Regions from separate parts of the Rhodococcus artemisiae genome, predicted to be linked through region 2. Evidence: riboswitches for the same ligand, from Rfam matches in the RefSeq annotation. Region 2 holds a riboswitch; each other region holds the start of a gene.

Region 1 (7,811 bases), on a different contig from region 2:
CCACGACCTGCGCACACCGCTCGCGGCGGTCAAGGCATCCGTGTCGAGCCTGCGCAGTACAGACATCGAGTTCTCGGCGGACGACACCTCCGAACTACTCGCGACCATAGAAGAATCCACCGATCAGTTGACCCTGCTGGTGACGAATCTGCTCGACTCGTCGCGCCTCGCGTCCGGCGTCGTCGCACCGTCGTTCGATGTGGTCTATCTGGACGAAGTGGTCCATCGCGCCATACTCACACTCGCGAGCGGCAGCACCGACATCGTCCTCGCGCTCCGGAAACGGATCGAGGTCGATGTCGACGACACGACCGTCTGCGCCGATGAGACCTTGCTCGAGCGGGCTCTTGCGAACCTGATCGACAACGCGTTGCGATACGCACCCGACAGTCCGGTCCGCATCGACGCAACGATCGCCGACGATCGGAACATCCTCACCGTCGTCGACCGAGGTCCAGGGCTGCGCCTCGACGAACACAACGACGCGTTCACGGTCTTCCCGCGGGTCGGAGATCACCGCACAACCGGGAGTGCAGGCCTCGGGCTCACCGTCGCCCGAGGATTCATCGAGGTGATGGGCGGGACCCTCACTCCTACCGACACCCCCGGCGGAGGCACCACCATGGTCATCGACCTCCCCACCGCCCCGGCGAAGATGGACCGATGACTCGCATCCTGGTGGTCGACGACGAACCACAGATACTGCGCGCTCTGCGGATCAACCTCGAGGCGCGCGGCTACGACGTCATCACCGCCGCCGCCGGTTGCACAGCGCTGCGCGCCGCGGCACAACATCATCCCGACGTGATCGTCCTCGACCTCGGCCTTCCCGACATCGACGGGATAGAGGTGCTCGCCGGGCTCCGCGGCTGGTGTGCGACCCCGGTGATCGTCCTGTCCGCCCGCACCGATGCCGCCGACAAGGTCGCCGCGCTCGACACCGGCGCCGACGACTACGTCACCAAGCCGTTCGGGATGGAGGAGTTCCTGGCCCGGATCCGCGCAGCGATCCGACGCGCCACCGCGATCTCCGGGCTACCTGATCCGCTGGTGGTGGCCGCAACCTTCACCGTCGATCTCGAATCCAAGAAGGTCACGCGCGACGGCGTCGATGTGCACCTGACACCCACCGAGTGGGGCATGCTCGAGATGCTCGTCCGCAATCGCGGCAAGCTCGTCGGTCAACGCGAACTGCTCACCGAATTGTGGGGCCCGACATACACGACCCAGAGTCATTATCTGCGCGTCTATCTCACTCAGCTGCGTCGCAAACTCGAACTCGATCCGGCGCGCCCCCGCCACTTGCTCACCGAACCGGGGCGTGGTTACCGCTTCGAACCGTGACGTGGTCGTGTGCGCTCGCTGGGAAGAGCATCGGGCCTGTCTCCCGGTACACAGACTCGCCGGCCCCGGACGCACAGGTAGGCTCGATCCGGCGAACGTCAGACCTCGCCCGACACTCATCAGCACCCCACGGAGACCCCCGATGACAGCGCTTGCCCACGAAGAACTCGTAGTTCTGCTCGACGAGGACGAGCGACCCATCGGTACAGCTCCGAAGTCCACCGTCCACCACACGGACACCCCTCTCCACCTGGCATTCTCCTGCTACGTGTTCGATGACGCGGGACGAGTCCTCACCACACGGCGCACACTGGGCAAGATCACGTGGCCCGGCGTGTGGACGAACGCGTGCTGTGGTCATCCCGGGCCGGACGAATCCCTCGAGGCCGCGGTGCGTCGGCGCCTCGATCAGGAGTTGGGCCTCGTCGTCGACGATGTGACGTGCGTGTTGCCGCATTTCCGGTACCGTGCGACGGCAGCGGACGGAACCGTCGAGAACGAGGTCTGCCCGGTGTTCTGCGCCCGCGCCGCATCCGGCCTCGACCCCGAACCATCCGAGGTGATGGAGTGGTCGTGGGTGTCGTGGGCCGATATGCAGACCGCGGCAACCGTTCCATGGCTTATCAGCCCATGGGCAGCCGAGCAGATCCCGCAACTCGCGCAGGCCGGAGTTGCGCGGTGGTCCGACACCGCGATCTGACGTTCACTGCACGTGCCGGACGGCTGTCCGCGACGATCGACGGCCCGGGAGGAATCACGCGTCGGACCACACACCCAATTCGTTTCCACTCGGATCGAGGAAGGTGAACCGGCGCCCGCCCGGAAAGTCGTACGGTCCCGACGAGATGACGCCTCCTGCACGCTCGACCGCACCGACGGAAGCGTCGAGGTCGCGGGAGTACAGCAAGACCAGAGGTCCGGCTGTGCCCGGTGCGCGCAGGGTCGTCAGCCCCCCGACCTCCCTGTCACCCTCGACCGCGCGAATACCGGCGTACTCCGGCCCGTAGTCGTTGAAGTTCCAGCCGAAGGCGGTTTCGTAGAAGGCACGTGACGTAGGAAGGTCGGTAGCGCCGAGTTCGATGTAGTCGATTGCGTGATGTGTGTTTCCCATGAGGCCATGGTGAACCTACCCACCGACATCCACCGAGTGACCCGGCATCCCGTCACGACGCCCGTGCCTCGCTCGATCGAGGCGGTGACTGGATCGTCTCCGCGCTCTCCGATCGCCTCCGCGGGCCGACAATCACCGATCGCACTCCGCCCCGGGCGATCATCGAACGGACGATGCCCGATTTACGCAGGACTCGTGCAAGAGCATCCGTGTCACCGGTGTCGTGGAGTGGTTGCGACGAGGCGCCGAGCAGGATCTGCGGTTCGGGGCTCGATCGGCTTCCTTCGATGAGCAGCGCTTCCTCGTCGACCTCGCGAACCACAACCTCGCTGTGCCCGGACATCTCCCCGAGCAGTAGAAGCACGTATTCGATATCGGTGCCGGGGTCGTGCGTGGCGATCAATCTGGCCCGGTGACCGCCGCACGTCAGGGCCTCGTCCAATTCCAGGGGCACCCGATCGGAGTCCGAGATGTCGATCCGATCGGCGGTATCGTACGAATATGTCGTCGATGTCCTCATGACATCCTCCGATCTTCGTTCCTTGCCACACCAGCATCGCAGTGAGGTCCGACACGAACTCGGGTAGTTCACTACTCGTTTCCGCCCGTGACGTCCCCGATGGTGCGGTCGATCTCTCGGGTGACGAGATCGACCGCACCATCGGCGTCCATCCCCGCAACCAGCACGGATTGTGTCGCACCGTTGCTGAGTGCCACCAACCTCATGGCCTCGCCGTGCGCCTCGACCTCGGACAGGCCGGCGCGACGAAGAAGTCGCTCGGCCTCGCCGACGGTCCCACGCGACGCCTCGGCAAGGAACGACCTGATCCACGGATCGTTCGTCGCCTTCGCGAGATAGGCATACCAGACCGAGACACCCACACGCGAGGGTGCATCGGTGGGAACAGGCTGGATGAGCAATGCCGCGAGAGCCGATCTCGGATCGCCGGCGGACCCACGTTCGCGATAGTTCTTCTCGGCACCGGAGACCATCTCCTGCGCTCCGGACCGGATCAGATGATGCTTCGATTCGAAGTAGTGCTGGATCCTGCCGATCGAGACGCCGGCCTCGACTGCCACCGCCTGAAAGGTCACCCCGTCGATACCTCGTTCGTGGATCACGGCCCACAGGGCCCACACGAGCTCTCTGCGACGCTCGGCATGGTCGACCAATTTCGGCATGACAGAATTTTACAATATTTCTATACTGCAAACAGTTCGGATCGTCGAAATCGAGGAGAAGACACATGAGTGAGCGCACCGTAGGCACACACGCCCGGCCCGACCATCCACCACCCACCCGCCTTCACCACCGATTGCTCCGTCACCGATGGCTTCGCCGTAGCGGGTTCGTCGCGATTGCAGCGCTTGCCACACTGGGCGCAGTAAGTGTGCAGCAGTTCTTCTTCGGAGCTCCGAAGGTCGGGCACTTCCGCGACGAGGAGGGTCGCCGCACCTACCTCGAGGCGTATGAACAGGCGATGTCCGCACTCCCGTCCCCTACGAAAACCCTCGACGTCGCGACCCGCTTCGGCTCGGTTCGTGTCTACGAGTGGAGTTCACCCGAAACCGAGGACACCGCTCCGGTCGTCCTGGTACCAGGCCGGTCGTCGGGTGTCCCGATGTGGACCGAAAACCTCACCGAGTTCGTGCCACACCGACGCGTCCTCGCCTTCGACTCGCTCGGTGATGCCGGGTTGTCGGTGCAGAGCGTTCCGCTGACCTCCTTCGGTGACCAGGCGACGTGGATCGACGACGCACTCGACGAACTCGCAGCCGAACCCGTCCACATCGTCGGCCATTCGTTCGGCGGCGCGATTGCAGCGACATACGCACGGCGATTCCCCGATCGCGTGCGATCGCTGACGCTCCTCGAACCCGTCTTCACCTTCGCCTATCCGTCCGCTCGCATGATGGCCTGGACGATGGTGTCGAGCCTCCCGCTCCTGCCGAAGACCTGGCGCAACACCGCCCTCGGCAAGGTCGGCGGGGCCGAGTTCGACCCGAACGACGACATGGCACATATGATCGCTGCGGGCTCGGAGCACTATTCGGCAGCACTGCCGACGCCCTCACCCTTCAACGACGACGAGATGGACTCTCTCACCATGCCCACCTATGTCGCCGTCGCGGAACGGGATTCACTCGCAGGCGGCGATACCGCCGCGCAGCGGGCACGAACGCTCCCGCGCGCGACGGTCGACATCTTCCCCGAGACCACCCATTCCCTACCGATGCAGGCGAAAGAGCGTCTGGCGGTGGATCTTCCCTCGTTCTGGATCGAGGCCGAACAGATCTGATCCGAATCGTCACCGCCCGGGCACGTGGGTCAGCGCCGGGACACGCTCCGGCACACACTCGGTCCAGTGATCAGGAGCGGCGAGGGTGAAGGTCGCGGGCACGTGCGGATCGGAACCCGGCAGAATCAGCACCCGCCACTGCGGAACCCAGGTCCCGATCTCCCCACCCGCGTGGGCCACACGGGCGATCGCGGCGGCGTCATGATGCCGGAATACGAGCCGTATTCCGTCCCAGGACAATTCGACGCGAGTATCGTCCAGCACGCACACCAGCGCACCGACACTGAGGTCGGAATCGTCGAAAGCCTTACGGGCGCGGATGAAATGGACGTGGTGACCGTCGCCGAACGAGGAGCACTCGTGGACGTCTGCGTGATCGGTACTGCGGATACGGTCGGTCATCGTCATACCTCCGGGTCGGCCCCGGGCGGGGCGCTCGTGCCCGGGCCGGTCGGCCGCGAGCCGCTTCGTCATCCGAGCCACCCGCGAGCGTGGGGTTGGCGTGCCGTCAAGTCGGAGCTTGGCGACGGCATCTCGTGAAGCACCGCCAATATACATGAGCGAGAGACCTCACAACCCGAGCGACCCTCCTCGGAGGAGAACGCAACGCATCCTTATTGCCCCGAAACGCGCTGGTGACGGGCACTACTGACACTGGTCGGGCACTGTTCGCACCAGGAGGTTGCCGTGTCCTACGTTCCACCCGCCGAGTTGGCCCGCGCGATGGTCGACGCCGGCCAGAGCAAGGTCCTCATGTCCACTCGCGACACCCTGATCAGGGCGTATATGGCCGGTGCCATCCTCACGCTCGGAGCGGCATTCGCGATCACCGTCACGGTGCAGACCGGCAACGCACTCCTCGGAGCGATCCTCTTCCCGGTCGGATTCTGCCTGCTCTACCTGCTGGGTTTCGATCTACTCACCGGAGTGTTCACGATGGTCCCCATCGCCTATCTGGACAAACGTCCGGGGGTGACGATCAGCTCGATGCTCCGGAACTGGGGACTGGTCTTCGTCGGCAACTTCCTCGGCGCCTTCACGGTGGCCGTGCTGATCACATTCATCATCACCTACGGCTACTCGATCCCACCGGACGCGGTCGGTGAGCGTCTCGGCGAGATCGGCGAGGCCCGAACCCTCGGCTATGCAGAGCATGGCGCTGCCGGCATGGCGACCCTGTTCTTCCGTGGAATGCTGTGCAACTGGATGGTGTCCACCGGCGTCGTCGCAGCGATGATGTCGAAGAGTGTGCCGGGCAAGGTTCTCGTCATGTGGATGCCCGTCATGCTGTTCTTCTACATGGGATTCGAGCACTCGGTCGTCAACATGTTCCTGTTCCCGTCCGGTCTGCTGCTCGGCGGAGACTTCACCCTCGGTGACTACCTGATCTGGAACGAGATCCCGACGGTTCTGGGCAATCTGGTCGGCGGTGTCGTGTTCGTGGGTCTCGCCCTCTACGTCACCCACGTGCGGACACAGCCCAAGCGCGCAGTCACGACACCGCTTCCGGATCGTGCCGCAGCGACCGACAAGACACCTGAAACCGTGTGAAGGGACGGTTCGGGGACCTCCGGTTCTTCCGAAAACTCGATGCCTACTCTGATCGGATGCCGTCCTTCACACCGATCTCTCCGGCTGCGCTTGCCGAACTGCTCGCCGAGCGCGCATGTGCACGACCGGACCGCGTCGCCATGGCCATTTCGGCCGCCGATGCCGCGGACCCCATGGATCTGGCGAACCGGGTGGTCGAAGCCCTGCGCACCGCGGGACGTCCCGCGCACGCGGTGTCACTCCACGACTTCGTGCGGCCGGCGTCGCTCCGTCTCGAACACGGGCGTACCGATGAGCAGAGCTACCGGTCGAGTTGGTTCGACTACGACGCCCTGGACCGTGAGGTGGTCTCGTCCCTGAAGAAACGGCAGCGTTTCCTGCCGCGGCTGTGGGACGAGACCACCGATCGTTCGGCTCGTGTCCATCGGATCGATGCCGCCGACGACCACGTTGTGGTCGTCGCGGGCCCGATGCTCCTCGGCCGTACGCTCGAGTTCGATATGACCGTCGAGCTGAGAATGTCCCGGGGTGCGCTCGAGCGACGGACTCTTTCGGATGATCGGTGGACGATCGCGCCATTGCTCGCGCACGACGCCGAGGTCTCTTCCGAGGCCGACATCGTCGTGCGTTTCGAGCATCCCGCTCGGCCCGCGGTGCGCGACGGCTGAGCTACCCACTCGCCAGGGTCTTGGCGAGGGGCGAGGGGAATCTCGGCATCACCCGCACACCGCCGAGCCATTGGTCGAGCCGGGCAGCTTCGTCGGTGAGGAATGTTTCCGCATCCTTCCCTGCATCCTCGAGCATGTGGAGTCGGACGGCGCCGTCGTCGTCCTGCCACCACGTACCGACGATCCTGCCGTCCCACCACGCGGTCGGTCCGGCGTTTCCGCTCGTGTCGAAGAGTTGCTGCTTGTACGGGCCGAGATACCACTCTCGCTCGAACCACCCCATCGTCGTGGGATCTAGCGACGGCAACAGTGCGCCCCACGGCTCGACAGTCGGCGCAGGGTCGAGATCGTCGGGAAGCAGGTAGCCGGTACGCCCGCCGAGGTCCACTTCCACCGCCGCGAGTTCGGTCAAGGCGGCTCGGACCCCTCTGACGGTAGTGCCGAGCCACCACTTGATGTCGGCTTCGGTGCCCGGCCCGAATGCGCGCAGCCACATCTCGACGAGGTCCCGAAGCCCTTCCGCTTCGCTTCGCGGTTCGATCTCCTCCCCCAACCATGCGGCTGTGCGCGCCCAGTTCGGTCGCGAGATTCGCCAGGGCCCGTTGTTGGAGGCCCGGACCACCTCACCCGAGGCCGAGAGCACCGTCATCACGCGCGGAGCGAAGGGCACTTTCCCGCCCCACGATTTTCCGATGCCGTACTCGATCGATGCGTCGAGAAGAGGTATTTCGGAACGTAATTCGGATGAGGTGGCTTCCCGGCCGTCGGCCAGGGCATCGAGGACCTCCGCGGTGGCCTCGTCGAGCCACTGTGCGCCGTCCTGGTGCAACCCGGCAC
Region 2 (7,811 bases):
CACCGCGCCGCGGGAATCGATCGCGGAATCGATGATTCCCTGGACCGTGCCGCCGAGCTCACCGGGGATGTTCTCGGTGATCGCATCGCTGATCTGCTCGAGCATCTCCGGGCGACCGGCGAGGATGAACCCGGCGATCGAGAACGCCACCATGATGACCGGGACGATGGCGAGGACCGTGAAGTAGGTCAGGCCCGCGGCGTAGTAGTCCCCTTTGTTCTCCTGATAACGCGTCCCGGAGCGAACGAGATGGTCGAGCCACGGACGGGCCGCACGTTGGCGTTCAAGGAAGCCGGGCTTGTCGTCGACGTCGGGGCCACCGACCATCTGGGTCTCCTTACGCAATCACTTTCGCGGTAGGAATCCCACCTTGTCATAGACCTGGGCCAGAGTCCGGGAAGCCACCTCACGTGCCCGATCCGCACCGTTCGACAGAATCCGGAGCAGTTCTGCCTCGTCAGCGAGGTACTCGTCCACTTTCGCTCGCAACGGTGTGACGAACTCGGTGAGCACCTCTGCGGTGTCGCCCTTGAGGTCGCCGTAGCCCTTGCCCTCGTACCCGGCGACGAGTTCGTCGATCGAGCGGCCCGACAGCGCCGACTGGATGGTGAGCAGGTTGCTCACGCCCGGCTTGTTCTCCGGATCGAACCGGATCTCGCGGTCGTTGTCGGTCACCGCCGACTTGATCTTCTTCGCCGAGACCTTCGGATCGTCGAGCAGATTGATCAGGCCGGCGTCGGTAGCGGCCGACTTGCTCATCTTCGACGTCGGATCCTGCAGATCGTAGATCTTGGCGGTGCCCTTGACGATGAACGCTTCAGGGACGACGAAGGTCTTCCCGAAACGCTTGTTGAAGCGCTGTGCGAGGTCGCGGGTGAGCTCGAGATGCTGCCGCTGATCCTCGCCGACCGGGACCTGGTGGGCGCGGTAGAGCAGGATGTCCGCAGCCATGAGCACCGGGTAGGTGAACAGGCCGACGCTTGCGTGCTCGGAGCCCTGCTTGGCGGACTTGTCCTTGAACTGCGTCATGCGGCTCGCCTCACCGAAACCGGTGAGGCAGTTCAGCACCCAGGACAGCTCGGCGTGCTCGGGAACCTGGCTCTGCACGAACAGTACGGAGCGCTCCGGGTCGATCCCGATCGCCAGCAACTGCGCGGCGGCGACGAGGACCCGCTTGCGTAGTTCCTTCGGCTTCTGCGGCACGGTGATGGCGTGCAGGTCGGGGATGAAGTAGAAGGCGTCGTTCTCGTCCTGCGCGGGAACCCACTGCTGCAACGCACCGAGGAAGTTCCCGAGGTGGAACGAATCCGACGTGGGCTGGATACCCGAGAGCACCCGTGGCCGCGCGGCGGGGCGGGTGTCCTGCGCTGTGGCGTTCTGATCTGCAGTCGACATGACCTCGATAATTTCACGCACCGGTTTCCGGGGCGGAACGAGGTCGACAAGCACCGCAGTGAACGCTGTCGTGATCGATGACGCCTACTCGAACGTGACCGTGACCGGGGCGTGGTCCGACCAGCGCTCGGCATAGGTCGCAGCGCGCTCGACCCGCGCGTCGGTCGCCCGGGCGGCCAGGACCGGGGTCACGAGGTGGTAGTCGATCCGCCAGCCGGCGTCGGTATCGAATGCCTTGCCGCGGTAGGACCACCAGGAATAAGGTCCGGCGACGTCGCCGTGCAGGTCGCGTACGACGTCGAGCCACTGACCGGTCGCGAGCAGATCATCCACCCAGGCCCGCTCGCCGGGCAGGAAGCCGGATTTCTTGACGTTGCCCTTCCAGTTCTTGATGTCGCGCTCGGTGTGGGCGATGTTCCAGTCGCCGCACACCACCATGTCGCGGCCTGCCGCGATCACGTCGGCGGCGCGCTCCCCCAGGTACGCGGCGAAGCCCTTCATGAAGCGCTCCTTGTCGTCCTGCTTCGGAGTATCTGCTTCACCGGTGGGCAGGTACAGGCTGCCGATCGTCACGTCCCCGAAATCCGCCTCGATGTAGCGGCCCGAGTCGGCGAACTCGTCGACGTCGAAACCCACACGCACGGCGTCCGCCGGTATGCGCGACAGGATCGCAACGCCCGCGCGTCCCTTTGCGGACGCCTCGGCTCCCCCGACATGCCAACCGGCGTCGAGCGCCGGCGCGATCGCGGTGTGGAACTGTTTCTCGCTCGCGCGTACTTCCTGGAGACAGACGATGTCCGCGGAGGATGATTCGAGCCACGCGAGCAGGCCCTTGCCGGCCGCTGCGCGCACGCCGTTGACGTTCACGGTGGTGATGGTGAGGGACACGTCGGACACCGTATCCGACGCCTCCGACGGACGGGACACACGGGACGCCCCTGATAGGGCGGCCCGTGTCGTGCTTGCACACCGACCATCCAAGCAACCGGGTCCTACTGCGAGGCGCGCGCCTTCTGCAGGTTCTCGTCGAGTGCACCGAGGAACTCCTCGGTGGTCAGCCACGACTGTTCGGGGCCGACGAGCAGCGCGAGGTCCTTGGTCATGCTGCCCGCCTCGACTGTCTTGATGACAACGTCTTCGAGCGCCTGCGCGAACTCGATGACGTCGGGGGTGCTGTCGAGTTTTCCGCGGTGTTCGAGACCGCGGGTCCAGGCGAAGATCGACGCGATCGGGTTGGTCGACGTCGGCTTACCCTGCTGATGCTGCCGGTAGTGCCGGGTGACGGTGCCGTGTGCGGCCTCTGCCTCGACGGTCTTGCCGTCCGGGGTCATCAGCACGGAGGTCATGAGGCCGAGCGAGCCGTAACCCTGCGCGACGGTGTCGGACTGGACGTCACCGTCGTAGTTCTTGCAGGCCCAGACATAGCCGCCTTCCCACTTGAGGGACGATGCCACCATGTCGTCGATGAGGCGGTGCTCGTAGGTGAGTCCTGCAGCGTCGAACTCCGCCTTGAACTCTTCCTCGTAGATCCGCTGGAACTCGTCCTTGAACATGCCGTCGTAGGCCTTGAGGATCGTGTTCTTGGTCGACAGGTAGACCGGGTAATTGCGCTGCAGACCGTAGGACAGTGAGGCGCGCGCGAAGTCCTGGATGGACTTCTTGTAGTTGTACATCCCCATGACGACGCCGCCGTCCTCGGGAATCCTGCATACCTCGTGTTCGATCGGCTCGGAGCCGTCGTCCGGTGTGTAGGTGATGGTGACGGTGCCGGCTCCGGGCACCTTGAAGTCGGTCGCGCGGTACTGGTCGCCGAATGCGTGACGACCGACGATGACCGGCTTGGTCCAGCCCGGAACCAGCCTCGGCACGTTGGAGATGATGATGGGCGCGCGGAAGATGGTGCCGCCGAGAATGTTACGGATGGTTCCGTTGGGCGAACGCCACATCTTCTTCAAGCCGAATTCCTCGACGCGCGCCTCGTCTGGAGTGATGGTCGCGCACTTGACGCCGACGCCGTACTTCTTGATCGCGTGTGCGGAGTCGATGGTGACCTGGTCGTCGGTCGCGTCGCGATTCTCGATGCCGAGGTCGTAGTACTCGAGATCCACATCCAGGTAGGGATGGATGAGCTTGTCTTTGATGAACTGCCAGATGATGCGTGTCATCTCGTCGCCGTCGAGTTCGACGACCTTACCCTCAACCTTGATCTTGGACATACGCGGTTCGTGTCCTCCTTGGACGGCAGTCGAGTCCCCGATCGGCCGCACTTCAGGAATACGGCCGGCTTCAGCTCAGGTATCCGAGCGTGGCTCTGCACGCGTCCGGTACGGAGCCAAACAGAACAAGCGTACTGCTATTCGATCCGCACACAACCCTGGTCAGACCGTCACGAACACTACTGACCGGTAACTTTCACCCTGTCCGACACCTGCCGGAGTGAGGTCGAGAGCCGCCTATCGGACCGTGGAACCCAGCCGTTAGACTTCCGACGAGGTCATGAGTGCCAGCGCGAAGCCCCGGCTTGCTGGTCGGCAACCCTCCGGCCAGGGTGGGGTGCTCCGGGTGAGGACACGGTCGTCGGCGCACCGCAGACGACAAGCCGGCTCCTGGGAGGTTCGAAATGCTGATGAACTGTCGATACCGGCTCCCCTTCCAGCCCTCCGACATGGCAAGTAGGACACGGATGACCATCACCACCGGCCTCGAGGCGGTCGCATCTTGACAGCAGGTACCAACCGTCGGCGGATCGAACTCCCCGCGGAAGACGGACAGCTCGACACCGTCGACATCGGCAACATCACCCTCGAGAGCGGCGACATCCTTCCCGACGTCACCGTTGCTCTGCAGCGGTGGGGCGCGCTGTCGCCCACCCGCGACAACGTCGTACTCGTCGAGCACGCCCTGACCGGCGACTCACACATCACCGGACCCGCCGGACCGGATCACCCGTCCCCCGGCTGGTGGTCCGGCATGGTCGGCCCCGGCGCCCCGATCGACACCGACCGGTGGTGCGTGGTGGCCACGAACGTCCTCGGCGGATGCCAAGGCACCACCGGACCGGGCAGCACCGCGCCCGACGGAAAGCCGTGGGGCTCGCGATTCCCCCGGATCACCATCCGCGATCAGATCACCGCGGAAGCCGCCCTTCTCGATACTCTCGGCATCGACACGTTGGCCGCGGTGACGGGCGGATCGATGGGCGGCATGCGTTCACTCGAATGGATCGTCACCCACCCGAACCGGGTGCGGGCGGCACTGGTCCTCGCAGTGGGTGCCCGTGCAACCGCCGACCAGATCGGTGTCCAGAGCACCCAGATCGCTGCCATCACGGCGGACCCGGACTGGCAGGGCGGCGACTACTACGAGAGTGGCCGCCGACCGGAGGCGGGGCTGGGAATCGCCCGCCGCATGGCCCACCTGTCGTATCGCAGCGAGGAAGAACTCGACTCGCGGTTCGCGAATCTTCCTCAAGGCGACGAGGATCCGTGGCGCGATGGGCGCTACGCGGTACAGAGCTATCTCGACCACCAGGCGTCGAAGCTCGTCAACCGATTCGATCCCGGGACCTATGTGGTGCTCAGCGACGCGATGAACCGGCACGATGTGGGCCGCGGTCGCGGTGGCCTCGAAGCCGCGTTGGGGAGCACGCGTGTGCCGACGATCGTCGCGGGTGTCGATTCCGATCGGCTCTACCCGATCCGATTGCAGCAGGAGATCGCAGACGGTCTGCCCCACTGCGACCGGCTGCGCGTCCTCGAGTCACGCGACGGACACGACGGCTTCCTCACCGAGGCCGATGCGGTCGCGAAGCTGCTCGTCGAACTGATGGAGCTGGCGGACTCCTGAGAGCCGTGTGCTCTATCCGGTGCCGAGCGGATCGATCGAGACTGCCAGTGTCACGATCGCTCCGCCCATCGCGAGCATCGCGGCCACGTCGAAACGTTTGCTTCGCACCGCGAGCACTCCCACTTGATCCGAGTCGAGAGCCCACCTGAGGATTCCCGCAAGGATCATCGCACCGCCGAACACGAACGCGCCCCGGCGCCAGCGATCGGCCAGCACGAGGACCACCGCTGCGGCGATCACCAGGGTGACCGCCAGCAGCGGCAGGTTCAGTCGTGTGAGTCGCGCCGAACTGTCCATCCTGCGGGTCGCTCAGAGACCGGCGTCGTGCTCGGCGCGCTCGACGACGTTCGTCAGCAGGAACGCGCGGGTGAGCGGTCCGACACCGCCGGGATTCGGGGAGATGAACCCTGCGACGTCGCGGACGTCGTCGGCGACGTCGCCGCGCAGGCCGTCCGCAGTGCGCGAGACGCCCACGTCGAGTACCGCTGCACCGGGCTTGACCATGTCGGCGGTGATGAGTGCGGGCACGCCTGCGGCGGCGACGATGATGTCGGCGCGCTTCACCTCGGCGGCGAGGTCCTTGGTACCGGTGTGGCACAGCGTCACGGTCGCGTTCTCGCTGCGGCGGGTCAGCAGCAGCCCGATCGGACGGCCGACGGTCACGCCGCGGCCGATGACCACCACGTGGGCGCCGTTGATCGGCACCTCGTAGCGACGCAGCAGGTGGACGATGCCGCGCGGGGTGCACGGCAACGCCGCTTCCTTGCCGAGCACCAGGCGTCCGAGGTTGACGGGATGCAGTCCGTCGGCGTCCTTGGCCGGGTCGATGCGCTCGAGGGCGGCGTTCTCGTCGAGGTGCTTCGGCAACGGCAACTGCACGATGTAGCCCGTGCATGCGGGGTCGGCGTTGAGTTCGTCGATCGCCGCTTCGAGCTGCTCCTGAGTGATATCGGCGGGCAGATCCTTGCGGATCGAGGTGATGCCGACCTTGGCGCAGTCGTTGTGCTTACCGCGCACATACGCTGCAGATCCGGGGTCGTCGCCCACCAGGATCGTGCCGAGGCCGGGCGTGATGCCCTTGTCCTTCAGCGCTGCCACACGGACCACCAGGTCCTCGAAGATTTCGTCGCGGGTTGCTTTGCCGTCCAGGATGGTCGCAGTCACGCCACTCATTCTTCCAGGTATCCGCTCGCCGGCGGCGGGCGGTGTCGTATCCTCCCCGGCGGGGATCAGCCGCGAGCGTCCATCGGGTTGTCGCCGGGGGCACAGGTCCGGCACAGATCTCCGAATGCCGAGGCGAGCCGCCGTTCGTAGTCCTCGGGGTCCGGCATCGACGAATCGCTCACCAGGAACGTCAGATCCAGAACGTCACCGAGCGATGCCACCGCATGGACGAGGTCGAAGTTCCGGCTGAGCATCGGCGTGCCGAGCGCTTCCACCACCGGGCTGTCGCCGAATCGTAGGCCCTCGACCGTACCGCGGGGCACATTGGTCACCGTGGTGTTCGCCAGGGCGACGATGTCACTCCTCGAGGAGATCTGCCGGTCGCGGGCGCGACGAATCGACACTTTCAGATCCAGTGCGGGCGAGACATCGACGGGGGCAGTGGTCGCCGCCGTTTCCGGACGCGCGACACGCTGCTTCTCCAGGTTCGCCGACTCCCCGACGAGGCGGAGTCGTCCGAGCGGGTCCGCGTGGTCGGTGTGCAGGTCGACATACATGAGCGTGACCTCGTTCGCCGCACGGGCCTTCCCTGTTTCGACGTCCCCTGTTTCGACGCCGGATCTGCGTCGGGTCGACCGGGGAACGATCGCCGCGAGCGACGCGGGCGGGGTCTCACCGTGATGCTCGAGATACGAGTGCAGGCCGCCCCCGACCACTGTCAGGATCACATCGTTGACGGATGTTCCGGTTGCGCGAGCGAGGGTCCGGACGTCACGCAGATCCATGCGGACCCGGCCCAATTGCCGAGGCCCGCTGCCGCGGGTGTCGAAACGCGTTCGTGGACGGTGCTGCGTCGGTGTGGTGATCGTCCCCGCCGCGGTCAGTGTGGTCAGGGCTTTCCGCGCGCGGAAAGCAGTGAGAACCGCAGGTGCCATACGCGCGAACCGGAAGGGTAGTGCCGATGCCGCGCGGAGTGCTCCCGGAACCGAGGTGGGCGCACCTCCCCCGGTGGGCGCGGCATCCGGGTCGTCGAACAGCGCGCGAGCGATCCCGGCGGCACCCAGTCCGTCGGTGACCGAATGGTGCATACGAAGCGCGACGATGGTCGACGCGTCCGGGAGGTCGGCGACACCTCGGATGCCGGTCAACACGTGTACCTCCCACAGGGGCCGGGCCGGGTCGAGGGAGCTTTCCTTCATCGAAGCCATGAGCCTGTGCAGTGCGCTGCGGGTGGTGCGGCCGACCGTGGTGAAACGGATGTGGTGATCCGGGTCGATGTCCGCCTCGACCCAGTACGGGTAGTCGAGGTCGGCGGGAACTCGATGCAGACGTCGGCGAAGCGCCGGCGTCCGATGCAATCGATCGAGGAACCAGGTCGCCGCCTCGGCACGCGTGCGGATCGGGTT
Region 3 (7,811 bases), on a different contig from region 2:
AGTGACGAGGTCGGCCTCCGGCAACCAGTAACTTTCGCACCACACACCACGGCCGATCTTCGCGCCGAGGCCACGCAACCACAGGTTCATCACGGCGGTACCGGGAGTCGCCTGGCCGAACCACGGCGCGGCGACCATCTCGACGAAGGTATCGGACACCTCGTTGCGCCACACGAATGAACTCCACAGCGGGTGTTCCTCGTTCCCGATTCGCCCGACGATGACCCACTTCGCTGCGATGGTGATGATGCACGCGACCGCACCGGCGGCCATCAGCACGAGTCCACTGACCAGCGCCGCGGCCCAGTAGCCGATGTGGACGGCAATGGAATTCAGTGAGAACAGGACCAACAGCCCGATCCCGAACGTGACCATCATCGGAACGAGACGGAAGGTCTCGACGACCCCGCGCGCGACCTTCAGCTTCAGCGGCGGCTCGAACGTGCGACTCGAATCGGACTCGCCGGAGGCCCGGCGTAATCGCACCGGGGGACTGCCGAGCCACGACGAACCCGACTTCGCCTTCTCCGGTGCCGCCGAGAGGACCGCGACCAGACCGTGCTTCGGCACGCGCCGACCGGGTGCGGCCATGCCCGAGTTTCCGAGGAAGGCCCGCTTGCCGACCTTGGCGCGAGAAATGTACAGCCAGCCGCCGCCGAGTTCGTATGAGGCGACCATGGTGTCATCGGCGAGGAACGCCCCGTCCGCGACCTTGGTGAACTTGGGAACCATGAGGACCGTGGAGGCTTCTACGTCCTTGCCGATGTCGGCGCCGAGCAGCCGCAGCCAGATCGGGGTGAGCATCGACGCGTAGAGCGGGAACAGGAAGGTGCGCGAGGAATCCATCAGGCGTTCGGTGGCCCACACCTGCCATCCGACACGGCTTCGGACCGGGTGCCAGCCTTCGGTCATGCCGATCGACAGCAGTCGCACGGTGATCAAGGTCAGCACCGCGAAGACTGCCATGGTGACGATCCCGCCGGCCGGGAGCATCGCAAGGGAGCGGACCACGGCGTCGGAAACGCTTGCGGTGTCCTTCACCCACCAGACGAGCAACGCCACACCCGCGGCGATCGACAGGATCGGAAGTCCTGCGAGGAGGATCGACGTCACGCCGAAGATGGGAACCCAGCGGGCCCCGCGCGGCGGATCCTCGGACGGCCATTGCGGCTCGGCCTTTCCGGTCTTCTGTGCGGGCGAACCGGCCCAATGCTGCGCTGCCTTGACGCGGCCGAACACGGCCGAGCCGGCAGCGACCTCGGCGTTCTTGCCCACGCGTGAACCCGGGGCGAGGAACGAACGCGCACCGATCGAGGCACCGGCTCCGATGCGGATGCTCCCGATGTGGACGACGTCGCCATCCACCCAGTACCCCGAGAGATCCACCTCGGGCTCGATCGAGCAGCCGTCGCCGAGTTCGAGCATCCCGGTAACCGGGGGAAGGGTGTGCAGGTCGACGCCCTGGCCGATCTTCGCGCCCAGCGCCCGCGCGTACTGACGCATCCACGGTGCACCCGAAAGGTTGGTTGCGCCGGACGCCTCCGACAGCCGCTGCGCGGTCCACAAACGCAGGTGGGCGGCGCCGCCGCGGGGATAACTCCCCGGCTTCAGCCCGCGCAGGAGCAGCCGGGCGCCCAGGACTGCGGTGCTCATCCGGCCGAGCGGCGAAAGGAACACGACGATGCCTGCCGAGACCCACCACCACGACAACGTCACCGTCCACGGAACATCGGTGGCCATCGCGATGATGTTGTTCAGGATCGCGAGCCACGTGATCCATTGGAGGCCGGTCAGCGTCGTGAGGGGCACTGTCGCGGCGAGCTGGAGGCACTGCGCCCATCGCGACACAGGGGCGACCTCGCGCGGTGCCGCGGTCTCCGTCGGGGCGAGTTCGTCGAGATAGGCGGCGAGGGACCCGAGCCGAGGTCGGTCGTAGAGCTCGGCGACCGTCATCTCGGGATAGCGCTCACGCAGTGCGGTGACGAGCTGCGCGGCGGACAGGGAACCTCCGCCGAGTTCGAAGAAGTCGTCGTCGAGCCCCTCGATTCGGGCGCCGAGCAGGGAAGACCACAGTGCCGCGACCCATTCGGCGGTCGGAGGGAGACCGAGGGCCTCCACCGAATCGGCGTCGGCGCCGGGCAGCGGCCACGGCAGGGCGCTCCGATCTACCTTCCCGGACGTGCGAGTGGGCAGTTCGTCGACGAGCGCGAGACGCGGCACGAGTGCGGCGGGAAGCTGTTCGGACAGCAGGTCGTGTGCCGATGCCACGTCGAAGTCGGGGTCGGTCGAGGCGATGTAGCCGACGAGGATCGAGCTTCCGGCCGAGGTCTTGCGGACCGCACACGCACCACCGGCGACACCGGGCAGATTCTGCAGGGCATTGTCGACCTCGCCGAGCTCGATGCGGCGCCCACCGATCTTGACCTGGTCGTCGGCGCGGCCCTGGAAGAGGAGTCCGGCAATGTCGAGTACGACGAGGTCGCCGCTGCGGTATGCGCGGTCCCAGCCGAGGGTCGGCATGGGGGCGTATTTCTCGGCGTCCTTCGCCGGGTCCAGGTAGCGGGCAAGCCCGACACCGCCGATCACGAGTTCGCCTGCCTGCCCTTCGGCAACGGGATTGCCCTCGGCATCGACGACCGCCAGATCCCAGCCGTCGAGTGGCAGACCGATACGGATCGGACCGGTGCCGTCCATGATGGCCGCGCAGGCGACCACGGTGGCTTCGGTGGGGCCGTACGTGTTCCATACCTCGCGCCCCGGTACCGCGAGCCGCTCGGCGAGGTCGGGCGGGCATGCCTCTCCGCCGAAAATGAGCAGACGCACCGCTTCGAGCGCCTCGCCGGGCCACATCGCTGCGAGGGTCGGGACCGTGGAGACGACGTTGATGTTGCGCGAGACCAGCCATGGGCCGAGGTCCATACCGGAGCGCACCAGTGAACGCGGCGCAGGCACGAGGCACGCGCCGTGCCGCCAGGCCAGCCACATCTCCTCACACGACGCGTCGAAGGCGACGGAAAGACCGGCGAGTACCCGGTCGCGGGAGCCGAGCGGTTCGTCCTGGCAGAACAGGTTCGCTTCGGCATCGACGAAGGCTGCGGCGTTGCGGTGTGTGACGGCGACGCCCTTGGGGGTGCCGGTGGAACCGGAGGTGAAGATGATCCACGCGTCGTCGTCGAGGGTCGGCTTGCGCACGTCCGGTTCGTCGGCCGGTGGTGCAGTTCCGGGACCGATCCCCGCGTCCGTGACGATGGCTGTGACCTTCGCCTCGGAGAAGACCAGCTCGGCGCGTTCGTCGGGATCGTCGGCGTCCACCGGGACGTAGGCGGCACCCGCCTCGAGAATGGAGAGGATCGTGACGTAGAGGTCCTTGGACCCGGACGACATTCGCACCCCGACGCGATCGCCGGCGCCCACACCGGCCTCCGCGAGTCCGCGGGCTCCCGCGACCATGAGGTCGAGCAGTTCGGAGTACTCGAGCATCGTGGTGCCGTCGTCGATCGCGGGTGCGTGTGGGTGCGATTCGGCGGTGGCGTGCAGTACGTCGACGAGTGTGCGTGGCGCGGGTGCATGCGATCCGCGCAGGAAGATTTCCGGTACGAGCGACGTGTCGTCGGCTGCGGGCGGGGGTTGAGCAGACAATCCGCTGTCCTTCTACTCGGTTGGGCGATCCGGTTTATCTCACGTGAAGGTGGACGGCAGATGAATTTCCGGTGCGTTCGAATCGGAGGTCGTACGGTGTTGCATCACGCATCAGAGCAAAGCATGGTGGCGACTTCTGCGCAGGTCAGAAGGAGGAACTCACTTCCGCGCGAGATCGGGGGACGGGCCTCGATCGGGTATCGACTTGACACGAAGTGTGCCCGGTGTCATTGTCTTCGGCAGGTCATGAGTACCAGCGTCAAGCCCCGGCTCGCTGGTCGGCAACCCTCCGCCGCGGTGGGGTGCTCCGGGTGACGACCTGGCTGACGTACCGAACCTGGGCGCAGCAAGCGCGGACTCCGCCGGCGAACGATTCACCATCGTCGTGGCGATCACCGACGGGTCCCTGATACACAAGGGAAATTCGTCATGACTGTTGCTACCGCCACCTGTATCTCTCCCTTTGCTCGCGTGTCGGGCTGTGACGTGCAGGTTCCTCTCGTGCAGGGCGGGACCTGCACCTACGCGAACTTCGATTATGCGGCCAGCGCACCGGCTCTCGCGAGCGTCACGGACCGTATCTCCGAACTGTTGCCGTTCTACGCGAGCGTGCACCGCGGCGCGGGATACGCATCGCGTATCAGCACCACGAGCTACGAGGATTCACGCGAGTCGGTTTCCCGGTTCGTCGGCGCCGACGAGGACCAGGTCGTGGTCTTCACCCGCAACACCACGGATTCGATCAACCTGCTGGCCGGTGCAGTCCCCGGCGACGTCGTGGTGCTCGACATCGAGCATCATGCGAACCTGTTGCCGTGGAAGAACACTCGTGTGGTCGAAGCTGCGGATTCGGTCTCGGAGACCGTCTGGCGGATCGCCGTCGAGCTCGAGCGTGCGCCGGCGGCACTGCTCGCCATCACGGGAGCCTCCAATGTGACCGGCGAGGTGCTTCCGATCGCCGAACTCGCCGATCTCGCCCACGCGTGCGGTGCGCGGATCTTCGTCGACGGTGCCCAGCTGGTTCCGCATCGTCGCGTCGATCTTGCTGAGCTGGGCGTCGACTACCTCGCGTTCTCGGGCCACAAGCTGTATGCACCGTTCGGTGCCGGGGTGCTTGTCGGGCGTCGTGACTGGCTCGATGAGGCGGAGCCGTACCTCGCCGGGGGCGGCGCGGTGCGCGAGGTCGCCCTCGATCACACCGAGTGGGCGTGCGCACCCGCGCGCCATGAGGCCGGATCCCCGAATGTGCTGGGGGTCGCGGCGATCGCCGCCGCGTGCGACACCCTCGCATCACACGACGCTGAGGCAGCCGCGCGTCATGAGGAGCTGTTGTGCGCGCAGCTCGTCGAGGGCCTGCGCGACATCTACGGCGTGGAAATCCTTCGCCTGTGGGATGATTCGACGGACTGCGTCGGAATCGTCACCTTCGGTATCGAGGGTTTCGAGCCCGGTGAGATCGCCGCCTATCTCTCGGCCGAACACGGCATCGGGGTTCGCGACGGCCGCTTCTGCGCCCACCCGTTGCTCGCCCGCGTGGGCCTTCCCGGTGGTGCGGTGCGCGCATCCCTGGGGCTGGGAAGCTCCTCGGCAGACGTCGACCGTCTGCTCGCGGCGCTTCGGCAGCTGGTGGCGGATGGGCCGTCGTGGTCGTACGCCAAGGCAGACGGAGCCTGGAGCCCGTCGCCGGAGACCCGTCCCGGTCTCACGCAGTCGGGCGACGGTGCTGCGGAGTGCGTCTGACGATCGCCGTTGCGATCGACAATTCCCCACAAGATCAGTAGGATTTACGTCATGGCAGTGTGGAGTTCGGCAGAGGCAGCGGTGCAGTGGTGCCGTCGTCACGTCGATCTGTGCCGCACGGCCTCCTGCATCTGTTCGGACTGACGAGGTTCCCGTTCCCCTTTTTTCGATGCCGTACTCGGCAAATCGAGAGGAATTCTCCATGTCCTACAGCAACATCTCCTCGGTCGAATCCCTGCGTGTCGCGGTCGAGTTCGTAGAGGGTCCCGGCCCCGATGTGTGGGCCGACCTCACCGTCGATCGTGACGGCGGAGGCCCGCTGGACCTCAGTGCTGCTCCGGCCACCGTGGTGAGGGTGCGCGCCGCCGATCTTCGGGAAGCACGCAAGATCCGCGATCGGGTGCGCGCCGATGCCTCCGCGGAGGGCCGCGATCCCGATACCCTCACCGTGCTGGTCGACCTCGAAGTGATCGTCGACGTCGAGGCGCGTCTTGCTCGTCGCCGTGCCCAGGATGCGTGGCGTAAGGACGGTGGGGGAGCCACAGGCCTGTCCTACGTCGGCACTCCGAGTGGACTGGCCGGCCTGATCGCCGACATTCACGCTGTGAAGGTTGCCGATGGTGTCACGTTGATCCCGGTTGGCGGCGGTGTCACCGTCGACAATGTCATCGACGGAACATTGCCGTGGCTCGGATCCCGCGGCCTCATCGAGGTTTCGTCGTCGTCGGTGGAGTTCGCTCGCAGGCTCGCCGACGGCCCCGGCGTCGCCCTGGCATCCTGACCTGCCGGGAGCTCGGTACCTCCCCTCAGTCGACCACGACGTCGACCCCCGCGGTCACCCGCAGGAGTTCGGTGTACGAGGTGCGAAAAAGGGTGCCCAGGCTCCCGCCCGATGCCCACAGCTCGGGGTATCCCGCCAGCGCACTGTCGACGTAGGTCGGCAGGTTGGTGGGGTGCCCGAGTGGAGCCACGCCACCGAGCTGCTGCCCGGTGACCTCGGCGACCAAGTCTTCGGGTGCGGGAACGAGGGTGCCACCCAACCGGGTGCCGGTGCGTTCGAGAGACACCCGGTGCGCGCCCGAGACGAGAACAAGGACCGGCTCGTCGTCGAGGAGAAACACGAGAGACTTGACGATGGCTCCGATGTCGACCCGCACGGCCGCTGCTGCCTGCTCCGCGGTGTGTACCGGAGCCGACTGGGTGGTGATCAGGCCGTGATGTCCTCGGGCAATGAGTGTGTCGGCGACTCGGGCAGCATTCGGGTGCAATGGCCTGGGCATGATGCCACCCTATGAAAACCGGTGCCTGCTGTGACGGGAACGCGGGGACCGGATCCGCAAGGATCGACGTGATCGGAAGCTCGGTGCGGTTTGCCCGTCGAGATATTACTCTCGGGTAATGACTGATTCATCCAGCTGGAAGGCGTTCACCGTCGAGCGCGCCGAACACGTAGCCCAGGTCACGCTCATCGGCCCGGGCAAGGGTAACGCGATGGGACCGGACTTCTGGTCGGAACTTCCACAGGTCTTCGCACAACTCGACGCAGATCCCGAGGTCCGCGCTGTCGTCCTCACCGGCTCGGGCAAGCACTTCTCGTACGGCCTCGACCTCCCGGCCATGGCCGGTGATCTCGGGCAGGTGCTGGCCGACAAGGCACAGGCTAAGCCCCGCACCGACTTCCACGCGATGGTCAAGCGCATGCAGGGTGCCATCACGGCGGTCGCCGACTGCCGCAAACCCGTTGTCGCCGCGATCTCGGGCTGGTGCATCGGCGGGGGTGTCGACCTCATCTCGGCGGCCGACATCCGCTATGCGAGTGCCGACGCCCAGTTCAGCGTCCGCGAGGTCAAGGTCGGAATGGTCGCCGACGTCGGTAGCCTCGCGCGCCTTCCCCTGATCATCGGCGACGGACACCTGCGTGAACTCGCGCTGACCGGCAAGGACATCGACGCCGCACGTGCCGAGAAGATCGGCCTCGTGAGCGACGTCTTCGACGACGCCGCTGCTGCACTCGCCGCGGCGCATGCGACCGCCGCGGAGATCGCAGCCAACCCGCCGCTCGTCGTACACGGCATCAAGGACGTCCTCGACCACACGCGCTCCGCGCAGGTCGACGACAGCCTCCGCTACGTCGCCGCGTGGAACTCGGCGTTCCTGCCGTCCGAAGACCTCACCGAGGCGATCACCGCGGTGATGCAGAAGCGCACCCCCGTGTTCAGGGGTCGTTAGGACGTCAGGGGGTCGCTAGGACGTCAGGGCTGCCAGCGCGTTCAGGGCTGCCGGAACGCGACCTCGAGCGAGAGAAACCTCCCGGCCGATTCCATGATCGGCCGGGAGGTCTCGTCTTCGGGATCTCGGTGTCCTGCGGAGCTCAGTGCCCGCCGTTGTCCTTCAGCCGCGCGATCGATGCGGTGACCTCGGCCTCGGCGTCG
Region 4 (7,811 bases), on a different contig from region 2:
CCAGCTCTCGGGCGGCCGCGCAGCATGGAACGTCGTCACGTCATTCGACGAGTTCACCGGTCGCAACTTCCGTCGCGGCGGATTCCTGCCGCACTCGCAACGGTATGTGCGCGCCGAGGAAAACGTCGAAGCTGCTCGCCTGCTGTGGGATTCGTGGGATACGGACGACATCGTCGCAGACAAGGATTCCGGTCGCTTCCTTCGCAGGCCGGACGCGGGCTCCTTCGAGTTCGACGGTAGCCAATTCGCAATCCGTGGCCGGTTCACGGTCCCGCGCAGTCCGCAGGGGCGTCCGGTACTCCTGCAGGCGGGCGTATCTCCGCAGGGACGGGATTTCGCGGCGGCGAACGCCGACGCGATCTTCTCGCCGTACGGCACACTTCCCGAAGCAGCCGAGTACTACCGGGACCTCAAGGCACGAGCCGTCGCCGCGGGCCGCAGCCCGGACGACCTGAAGATCCTGCCGTCCGCAAGTTTCGTCCTCGGTGACAGCGAGGCGGACGCGCGCGAGAAGTACCTGGAGATTCGAGACCAGCAGGTGACCGGACAGACCGCGCTCATCCTGCTCGAGCAGATCTGGAATCGGGATCTGTCGGCGTACGACCCGGATGGACCGGTCCCGGACATCGACCCCGACCCGGACGCGCCGCCGATCATCCAGGGCCGCGCGTTCATCCACCAGGACCGCTTCGAGACCGCCACAAAACTCCGTGTCGTGTCGGAGCAGAAGAAGCTGACACTGCGCGAAACCGTCGCCGATCAGTTCGAGCGGGGTCCGATCATCGGAACCGCGGCACAGGTCGCCGAGAAGATCGACACGTTCGTGCAGAACAACGGCTCGGACGGATTCATCATCGGCTCGCATCTGGTGCCCTGGGGACTCGACGAATTCGTCGACCAGGTGGTCCCGCTCCTGCAGGACCGCGGCGTCCTGCGCAGCGAGTACACGGGGACCACACTGCGAGACAATCTCGGCCTGCCGGTCCCTGCAGACCCCGTGACCGTCCGGTAGGGCAGGTGACCCTTGCCCTGCGCCGGGCCCCGGCCCGTCGCCGCGCACCCGAGGTCGTGGTCTGCGCGGCAGCAGGATTCACGACGCTCCTCGACTCGTCGGTCCTGAACATCGGTCTCCCCGCCTTGCGGTCGGCGTTGGATGCCGAGGGCGCCGAGGTGCAGTGGATCTTCGCTGCATACTCGCTGACCTTCGGACTCGCCCTGGTGCCCGCAGGAAGGCTCGGCGACGTCTACGGGCGTCGCCGGCTACTTCTGGCGGGGATGTTGCTGTTTGCCACGATGGGCGTCTGCAGCGCTGTGGCACCGGGTCCGTGGACGGTCATCGTCGCGAGATTCGGGCAGGGGCTCGGTGCAGGGATGATCTCCGCCCAGGTGCTCGGAATCATCGCCGAGCGTTTCACGGGGTCCGACAGGGCAAAGGCGCTCGCCGCCTACAGCACGGCGGGTGGATTGGCAGGGTTGTGCGGACCACTCACCGGTGGGGTGATCTTGTCGATCGCGCCGGACGCGGTGGGATGGCGGTTGCTGCTCTTGCTCAACGTCCCGTTCGCGGTGCTCACCCTGTTGCTGACGGTGCGTTACCTCGAGCCCGACCACCGGGAATCCGGCACGCGCACCGGTATCGACATCGGTGGGTTGTTCCTCCTCGCGGTGATCACGGCACTGCTCATGTTTCCCGTGGTCGCCGACGTCCCTCCGCAGGTGGTCGGCTCCTCGATCGTAGGTGCGGGCCTTGCGATCGCAGGATTCTTCTGGTGGGAGAAACGATTCGCGACCCGTTTCGGCAATCCAGTGTTGATTCCCGCGCTGACGCGCTCCGGCGGCTACCTCCTCGGAACTCTCGTCGCAATGTTCTGGTTCGGTGCCGTCGTCTCACTGAATGCCGTGGTCGGCCTGTACCTCATAGAAGGCCTCGGGTATCCCGCGCTGTACGCGGCGGTGGTGATGTCCGCCGGTTCGCTCGCGATGGCTGTTGCTTCCTCCGGAGGCTGGCGGATCGTGGCTCGAGTCGGTCGCGGTGCTGTCGCTGTCGCTGTCCTCGTCGAGCTCGCCGTGATCGGTGGCTACATCGGTGCGGCCCAGCTTGCCGCACCGATTGCGGTGTTCGTGGCACTTGCCGTCGTGTCCGGACTCACGGGTGGAATGGTCGACGCCCCCAATCGGGTGCTCACACTGGAGTCGTCGCCGCCCGGTGGGCACGGTGTCGCCGCCGGTTTCCTGCAGTTGTCGCAGAGGTTGTCGGCGACCGTGACCATCGCGGCCGTGTCAGGGTTGTACCTGTCCGCGCTCTCCACCGACCCGGCGGACTTCGCCGGCGCGGCCACTGCGGGGCTGATCGTGTGCGGGGTGATGATCGCCCTCTCGCTTGTGCTGGCCGTCGCGGACGGGCGGCGTCGAGCAGCGTCGAGCTCATGACTCTGTGACTTCAGTCCAGTCGCCACGCACGCTCTGGTGCTGCCACAGACGCTCGCGAGCCTCGAGTCCCAGGTCCTTCGCGGCGCGCAGCGGCCAGTTCGGATCCCGGAGTGCTGCGCGACCGAGGAAGATCACGTCGGCGCTTCCGTCCTCCAGGATCTGCGCGGCGTGCCGGGAGTCGTCGATCAGACCGACTGCACCGACTGCGAGGTCGGTGCCGCTGCGAACCTCGCGTGCCAGCGGGACCTGATAACCGGATTCGAGCGGAATTGCTGCGGGTAGCAGGCCACCGCTGGACACGTCGATCAGGTCGACGCCGCGTGGGGCGAGAAGATCGGAGATTGCGACGATGTCGTCCGGCGTGAGACCCCCGTCGAGCCAATCTGTCGCCGAGAACCGGACCGACAGCGGCTTGTGCTGCGGCCACTGCCTTCGCACGGCGTCGACGATCTCGACGAGTAGGCGGGCCCGTCCCTCGAAAGAACCTCCGTAGGAGTCGGTGCGGGTGTTGCCCAAGGGCGACAGGAAGGAGTGGATGAGGAAGCCGTGCGCGGCCTGGAGTTCGAGCAGATCGAATCCGGCGCGGTCGGCCCGGTGGGCGGAGTCACCGAATGCGCCGACGATGTCACCGATCTCCCCGGACGTCAGTTCGTGCGGCTCCGCGAGTCCTGGGAACGCCGACGAATCGGGTCCGACGCCGGCCCAGCCGCCCTCGGACGGAGGGATGCTGCCCTGCTCGGCGTCCCAGGGGCGGTGGATCGACGCTTTGCGTCCCGCGTGAGTGAGTTGGATGCCGGCGCGGGTGCCGCGTTCGTGAACGAACTCGACGATGCGAGACCACGCGCGAGTGTGTTCCTCGTTCCACAGCCCGGTGTCCTGCGGACTGATGCGCCCGTCCGGTGTGACGGCGGTGGCCTCGGCGACCACCGCACCGAACCCGCCCGCTGCGCGCGCACCGAGGTGCGCGAGGTGCCAGTCGCCGGGCACTCCCTCGACTGCGGAGTACTGGCACATCGGCGACAGCCAGATGCGGTTACCGAAGGTCACCTCGCGCAGTGTGAGGGGTTCGAACAGGATCTGGGCCGAGGTGGCGGTGTCGAGTGTGGGCTCGGTTCGAACGGTCATGAAACGGCCTCGCGGGGTAGGGAAGCATAGTCGCGGATTCGGTGACGATAGTGGCCCCCGGCGTAGCACGAAATAATTCGAATCGTGGTGAGGCGAACGGTTCGCTGCGGCCGAAGAAATGACTAGCGTCGGTGACGACCATCCAGAGCGACCGAGAGACCTGGCTCGACGACGTCGCAGCAACCCCCTGCATCGGGTGAGGGTGCTACCGCCGGGAACGATGGAGGACTGTTCATGACACACGAAGATGTCGTGGTGACGTGGTCGTGCCTGCATATCGACCTGTGCCGGCACAGTGCCGACATCTGTTGACGGTCGACCCGTCCAACCCTCATCCGGCGACATCGCTCCGGTTCGATGTCGCCGCTGTCATGTGGTGATCGCTGCCTCGCAGAGATCGCTGTTGTGTAGAGACAACGGAGTTCAGGTGTCCTTCTCGTTCATTCATGCATCCCGTCGTGTGATTCCGGCAGTGGGTGTCGCTGCGACGCTGGTCGTCGGGTTGTCCGCGTGCGGATCAGAGTCGGCCGCCACGCAGGGTGGTGGTACCCCGCAGGCCGGGGGCACGCTCAGGTACGGCCTGTCGCAGGCCCCCACGTGCGCCGATCCCGCGCAGGCAGGCAGCAACCAGACCATCTATGTCGCTCGTCAGGTTGTCGACTCGCTCACAGATCAAGACCCCGAGACCGGCGAGATCACGCCGTGGCTCGCCGAGAGCTGGGATGTGAACGAGGACGCCACACAATTCACCTTCCACTTGAAGGACGGGGTGACCTTCAGCGATGGAACACCTTTCACCGCAGAATCGGTGCAGAGCAACTTCGATTCCATCGTGGCCACTCTCGGCGGTGTCAAGGCTCCGCAGGCCACCGGGTACCTCACCGGTTACACCGGTACCACCGTGATCGACGAGCACACGGCCAGGGTCGATTTCTCGGCGCCCAACGCGCCGTTCCTCCAGGCCACCTCGACTCATCAACTAGGGTTCCTCTCCGCCGAGGACGTCGCGAAGAGCGCTGAGGAACGGTGCGCAGGCGAGCTGTCCGGCACAGGACCTTTCACGTATGAGGACTACCAGCAGGACAGGTCGGCAACGCTCGTCAAGCGCGCCGGATATGCCTGGGGATCGGACGTCTTCGCGCACGACGGTGAGGCCTACCTCGACCGGATCGAATTCACCATCGTTCCCGAATCCGGTGTTCGCACAGGTTCTCTTGCGTCCGATCAGCTCGACGCGGTCTCCGATGCCCTTCCGCAGGATGCTCCGCAGATCGAAGGTGTCGGTGGCCGCATTCTGACGACGCCGAATCCTGGCCTCCCGTTCGGTTTCCAGCCCAACGTGAGCCGCGGCGTACTCTCCGATCCCGCCGTCCGTAGTGCACTGATCCCTGCGATCAACCGGACCGAACTCGTCGACACGGTTCTCGGCCCCGACTTCGAGCCCGCGACGAGTGCCCTCGCCTCAGTGACACCGGGGTACGTCGCGCTGGACGAGGTCACCTACGACCCCGATGCGGCGGCGAAGATCCTCGACGACGCCGGATGGGTTCCGGGCGAGGATGGTATCCGCGTCAAGGAGGGGGAGAGGTTGAGCTTCTCGGTGCTGTTCAGTTCGGTGTTCGCCGGGAACCAGGCGATTCTCGAACTCGTCCAGCAGCAACTGCGGGAGGTGGGTGTCGACCTGCAACTCGATCTGGTGTCTACGCCCGAGACCACCGCCCGCCAGAACACCGGAGACTACGACACGACGTACTACAACAGCACACGCGCCGATGGCGACATTCTGCGCACAGCGTTCGGCACCGAGGGCCGGAACCTCAATCAGCGCGGTCCGATCCCGGAACTCGACGACGTTCTCACCGTACAGCTCACCACGACCGACCCGGCGGCACGTAACGGCTACATCGAGGAGGCTCAGCAACTCGTGATCGACAACGCCCTGTTCATTCCGACGGTCGAGTTGTCGCAGGCGATCGGTGCCGGACCGAAGGTGCAAGACTTGAAGTTCGAAGCGTCGGCACGCCTGCAGTTCTTCGACACCTGGCTCAGCGAGTAGTCATGGTGGGCTACCTCGCTTCCCGCTTCCTCCAGGCCGTCGGCGTGCTGTGGGCTGCATTCACCGTTTCGTTCGGCGTGCTCTTCCTTCTGCCGTCCGATCCGGTGAGCATGGTGGCCGGTTCCGACAACGGAACACCGGTCGACGCTGCCGCAATCGAGCAGCTGCAGGCTCGTTACGGCCTGGATCAGCCGGTGTGGGTTCAGTACTGGAATGCGCTGAGCAGTGCGGTCCGGGGTGATTTCGGAATCTCGATCTCCACCGGCAGACCGGTGACGGAGGCTATCGCCGACGCGTTGCCGAGCACCCTTGCCCTCGCGTCGTTCGCACTGGTACTGGCGGTGACATTCGGTACCGTCGTTGCCTTCCTCGCCACCTACACGCGTGTCGGCTGGTTGCGGAACGTCTTGTTCTCGCTGCCTCCATTGGGTGTCGCTGTGCCCACCTTCTGGGTGGGACTTATTCTGCTCCAGTTGTTCTCGTTCCGTGCGAAGCTGTTCCCGGCGTTCGGTGAAGGTGGCATCGAGCACCTGCTGCTTCCTGCGATCACACTTGCGCTGCCCACCGGTGCAGTCATCGCACAGGTGCTTGCGGTGAGCCTGCAGACCACGGCGCGTCAGCCGTACATCGAGGCTGCCAGAGCGAAGGGGGCATCGAGGTGGCGCGTCCAGACGCGACACGCTCTGCGGCTGTCCAGCATCCCGGCCTTCACGATCGCCGGCGTGATCGTCGGCAATCTGATCGCAGGGTCGGTTGTCGTGGAGACGGTGTTCTCCCGTGCGGGCCTCGGGCGCCTGACCCAGATGTCCGTGATGGCCCAGGACATTCCGGTGGTGCTGGGGATCGTGGTGTTCGGTTCGGTGGTGTTCGTGATCGTCAACCTCGTTGTGGACCTGTTCTACCCACTGATCGATCCGCGGATCGTCGCTGCACGGGGTGGCACCGACGCTCGTTCGGGAAGCGGCGAATCGGTACGGAGCGGGCCGGATCCGGACTCGACGATCGACAAGGACCCGAAGGTGAGCACTCATGTCTGACACTCTGATTCGAGAGCCGGTTCGAGTAGGCTCCCCGGTTCGGGTAGCGACATCCGCGAAACCGGCCGCCCTCCGCAGCGTGGTGAGAACCGCGCGGCGCAACTGGGTCGTGGTGATCTCCGCCGCCGTGCTGCTGATCGCTATCGGGTTCGCGGTGTTCCCGTCGTTCTTCGCGTCCGGCGACCCCCTGCAGGGCGTGCCCGCCGACAAACTTCAGGGGCCGAGTCTCGCGCATTGGTTCGGCACCGACAACATCGGCCGAGACGTCTACACCCGAGTTGTGCACGGCGCGGCACTGTCGTTGACCGCGACACTGGTTGCAGTGGGCATCGCCATCGTGATCGGCTCGCTCATCGGCCTGCTCTCCGGTGCGGCCGGCGGACTCGTCGACGCGGTCCTCATGCGGATCGTCGATGTGCTGCTGTCCATCCCCGCTTTGCTGCTTTCCCTCGCCTTGGTCACGGCTCTCGGCTTCGGCACTCTCAATGTCGCGATCGCCGTGGGGATCGGGCTTGTCGCGAACTTCGCCCGCGTCATGCGTTCGGAGGTGCTGCGTGTGCGTCACGCCTTGTACGTCGAAGCGGCTTTCGCCTCCGGTGTCCGCTGGCACACCGTGCTGATCCGCCATGTGCTGCGCAACGCGTACGCTCCGGTGATCGCGCTGGCAGCGGTGGAATTCGGGATGGCGGTCCTGGCCGTGTCGTCCCTGAGCTTCCTCGGGTTCGGTGCAGTCCCACCCACCCCCGAATGGGGCTCGCTGATCTCCGAGGGCCGTAACTATCTGGCCACCGCGTGGTGGATGACGACCTTGCCCGGTCTCGTCATCGTCGCCGTCGTTCTCGCTGCACACCGCATCGGTCATGCCGTCGACGATCGGAGTGGCCGATGAGCACACAGACCGCACCGCTTCTCGAAGTCGACGATCTGCGCGTCACCTATGGCAGCGACGACGATCCGGTCGTGGCAGTCGACGGTGTCGGATTCACGGTCGCGCGCGGGGAAGTCGTCGCAGTGGTCGGAGAGTCCGGTTCGGGCAAGTCGACGACCGCACACGCCATCATCGGTCTGCTCTCCGGTAGTGGACGCGTGGTGGGCGGCACCGTCACGTTCGACGGTCAGCGCCTCGACACACTGCCGGAACGCGCATTCGAGAAGGTACGAGG

What was found. A riboswitch is a leader RNA that binds a small molecule or an ion and turns the genes downstream of it on or off. The one in region 2 is predicted to bind S-adenosylmethionine.
Region 1: it holds a riboswitch for S-adenosylmethionine, as region 2 does, so the genes downstream of both, Q7514_RS01730 (hypothetical protein) here and metX (homoserine O-acetyltransferase MetX) in region 2, are expected to answer to the same signal.
Region 3: it holds a riboswitch for S-adenosylmethionine, as region 2 does, so the genes downstream of both, Q7514_RS14400 (aminotransferase class V-fold PLP-dependent enzyme) here and metX (homoserine O-acetyltransferase MetX) in region 2, are expected to answer to the same signal.
Region 4: it holds a riboswitch for S-adenosylmethionine, as region 2 does, so the genes downstream of both, Q7514_RS12240 (ABC transporter substrate-binding protein) here and metX (homoserine O-acetyltransferase MetX) in region 2, are expected to answer to the same signal.

What each region holds. Positions count from the first base shown of each region.
Region 1 covers NZ_JAUTXY010000001.1:346,753-354,563, forward strand. The annotation lists gene Q7514_RS01695 (sensor histidine kinase) at 1-667, shown strand, start outside; gene Q7514_RS01700 (response regulator) at 664-1,344, shown strand; gene idi (isopentenyl-diphosphate Delta-isomerase) at 1,487-2,044, shown strand; gene Q7514_RS01710 (VOC family protein) at 2,099-2,455, opposite strand; gene Q7514_RS01715 (hypothetical protein) at 2,508-2,975, opposite strand; gene Q7514_RS01720 (TetR/AcrR family transcriptional regulator) at 3,047-3,637, opposite strand; gene Q7514_RS01725 (alpha/beta fold hydrolase) at 3,703-4,755, shown strand; gene Q7514_RS01730 (hypothetical protein) at 4,765-5,157, opposite strand; SAM riboswitch class IV at 5,185-5,297, opposite strand; gene Q7514_RS01735 (formate/nitrite transporter family protein) at 5,443-6,306, shown strand; gene Q7514_RS01740 (nucleoside/nucleotide kinase family protein) at 6,363-6,974, shown strand; gene Q7514_RS01745 (winged helix DNA-binding domain-containing protein) at 6,976-7,811, opposite strand, start outside.
Region 2 covers NZ_JAUTXY010000003.1:46,185-53,995, reverse strand. The annotation lists gene Q7514_RS07810 (YhjD/YihY/BrkB family envelope integrity protein) at 1-327, opposite strand, end outside; gene trpS (tryptophan--tRNA ligase) at 346-1,395, opposite strand; gene Q7514_RS07800 (exodeoxyribonuclease III) at 1,480-2,283, opposite strand; gene Q7514_RS07795 (NADP-dependent isocitrate dehydrogenase) at 2,388-3,611, opposite strand; SAM riboswitch class IV at 3,888-4,002, shown strand; gene metX (homoserine O-acetyltransferase MetX) at 4,114-5,241, shown strand; gene Q7514_RS07785 (DUF3017 domain-containing protein) at 5,254-5,538, opposite strand; gene Q7514_RS07780 (bifunctional methylenetetrahydrofolate dehydrogenase/methenyltetrahydrofolate cyclohydrolase) at 5,551-6,405, opposite strand; gene Q7514_RS07775 (wax ester/triacylglycerol synthase domain-containing protein) at 6,471-7,811, opposite strand, start outside.
Region 3 covers NZ_JAUTXY010000006.1:16,359-24,169, forward strand. The annotation lists gene Q7514_RS14395 (Pls/PosA family non-ribosomal peptide synthetase) at 1-3,639, opposite strand, end outside; SAM riboswitch class IV at 3,882-3,998, shown strand; gene Q7514_RS14400 (aminotransferase class V-fold PLP-dependent enzyme) at 4,069-5,379, shown strand; gene Q7514_RS33195 (putative leader peptide) at 5,431-5,523, shown strand; gene Q7514_RS14405 (hypothetical protein) at 5,582-6,160, shown strand; gene Q7514_RS14410 (YbaK/EbsC family protein) at 6,186-6,659, opposite strand; gene Q7514_RS14415 (crotonase/enoyl-CoA hydratase family protein) at 6,778-7,608, shown strand; gene Q7514_RS14420 (inorganic diphosphatase) at 7,751-7,811, opposite strand, start outside.
Region 4 covers NZ_JAUTXY010000004.1:462,840-470,650, forward strand. The annotation lists gene Q7514_RS12225 (NtaA/DmoA family FMN-dependent monooxygenase) at 1-1,012, shown strand, start outside; gene Q7514_RS12230 (MFS transporter) at 1,018-2,430, shown strand; gene Q7514_RS12235 (NADH:flavin oxidoreductase/NADH oxidase) at 2,425-3,555, opposite strand; SAM riboswitch class I at 3,691-3,782, shown strand; gene Q7514_RS12240 (ABC transporter substrate-binding protein) at 3,983-5,611, shown strand; gene Q7514_RS12245 (ABC transporter permease) at 5,614-6,648, shown strand; gene Q7514_RS12250 (ABC transporter permease) at 6,641-7,537, shown strand; gene Q7514_RS12255 (ABC transporter ATP-binding protein) at 7,534-7,811, shown strand, end outside.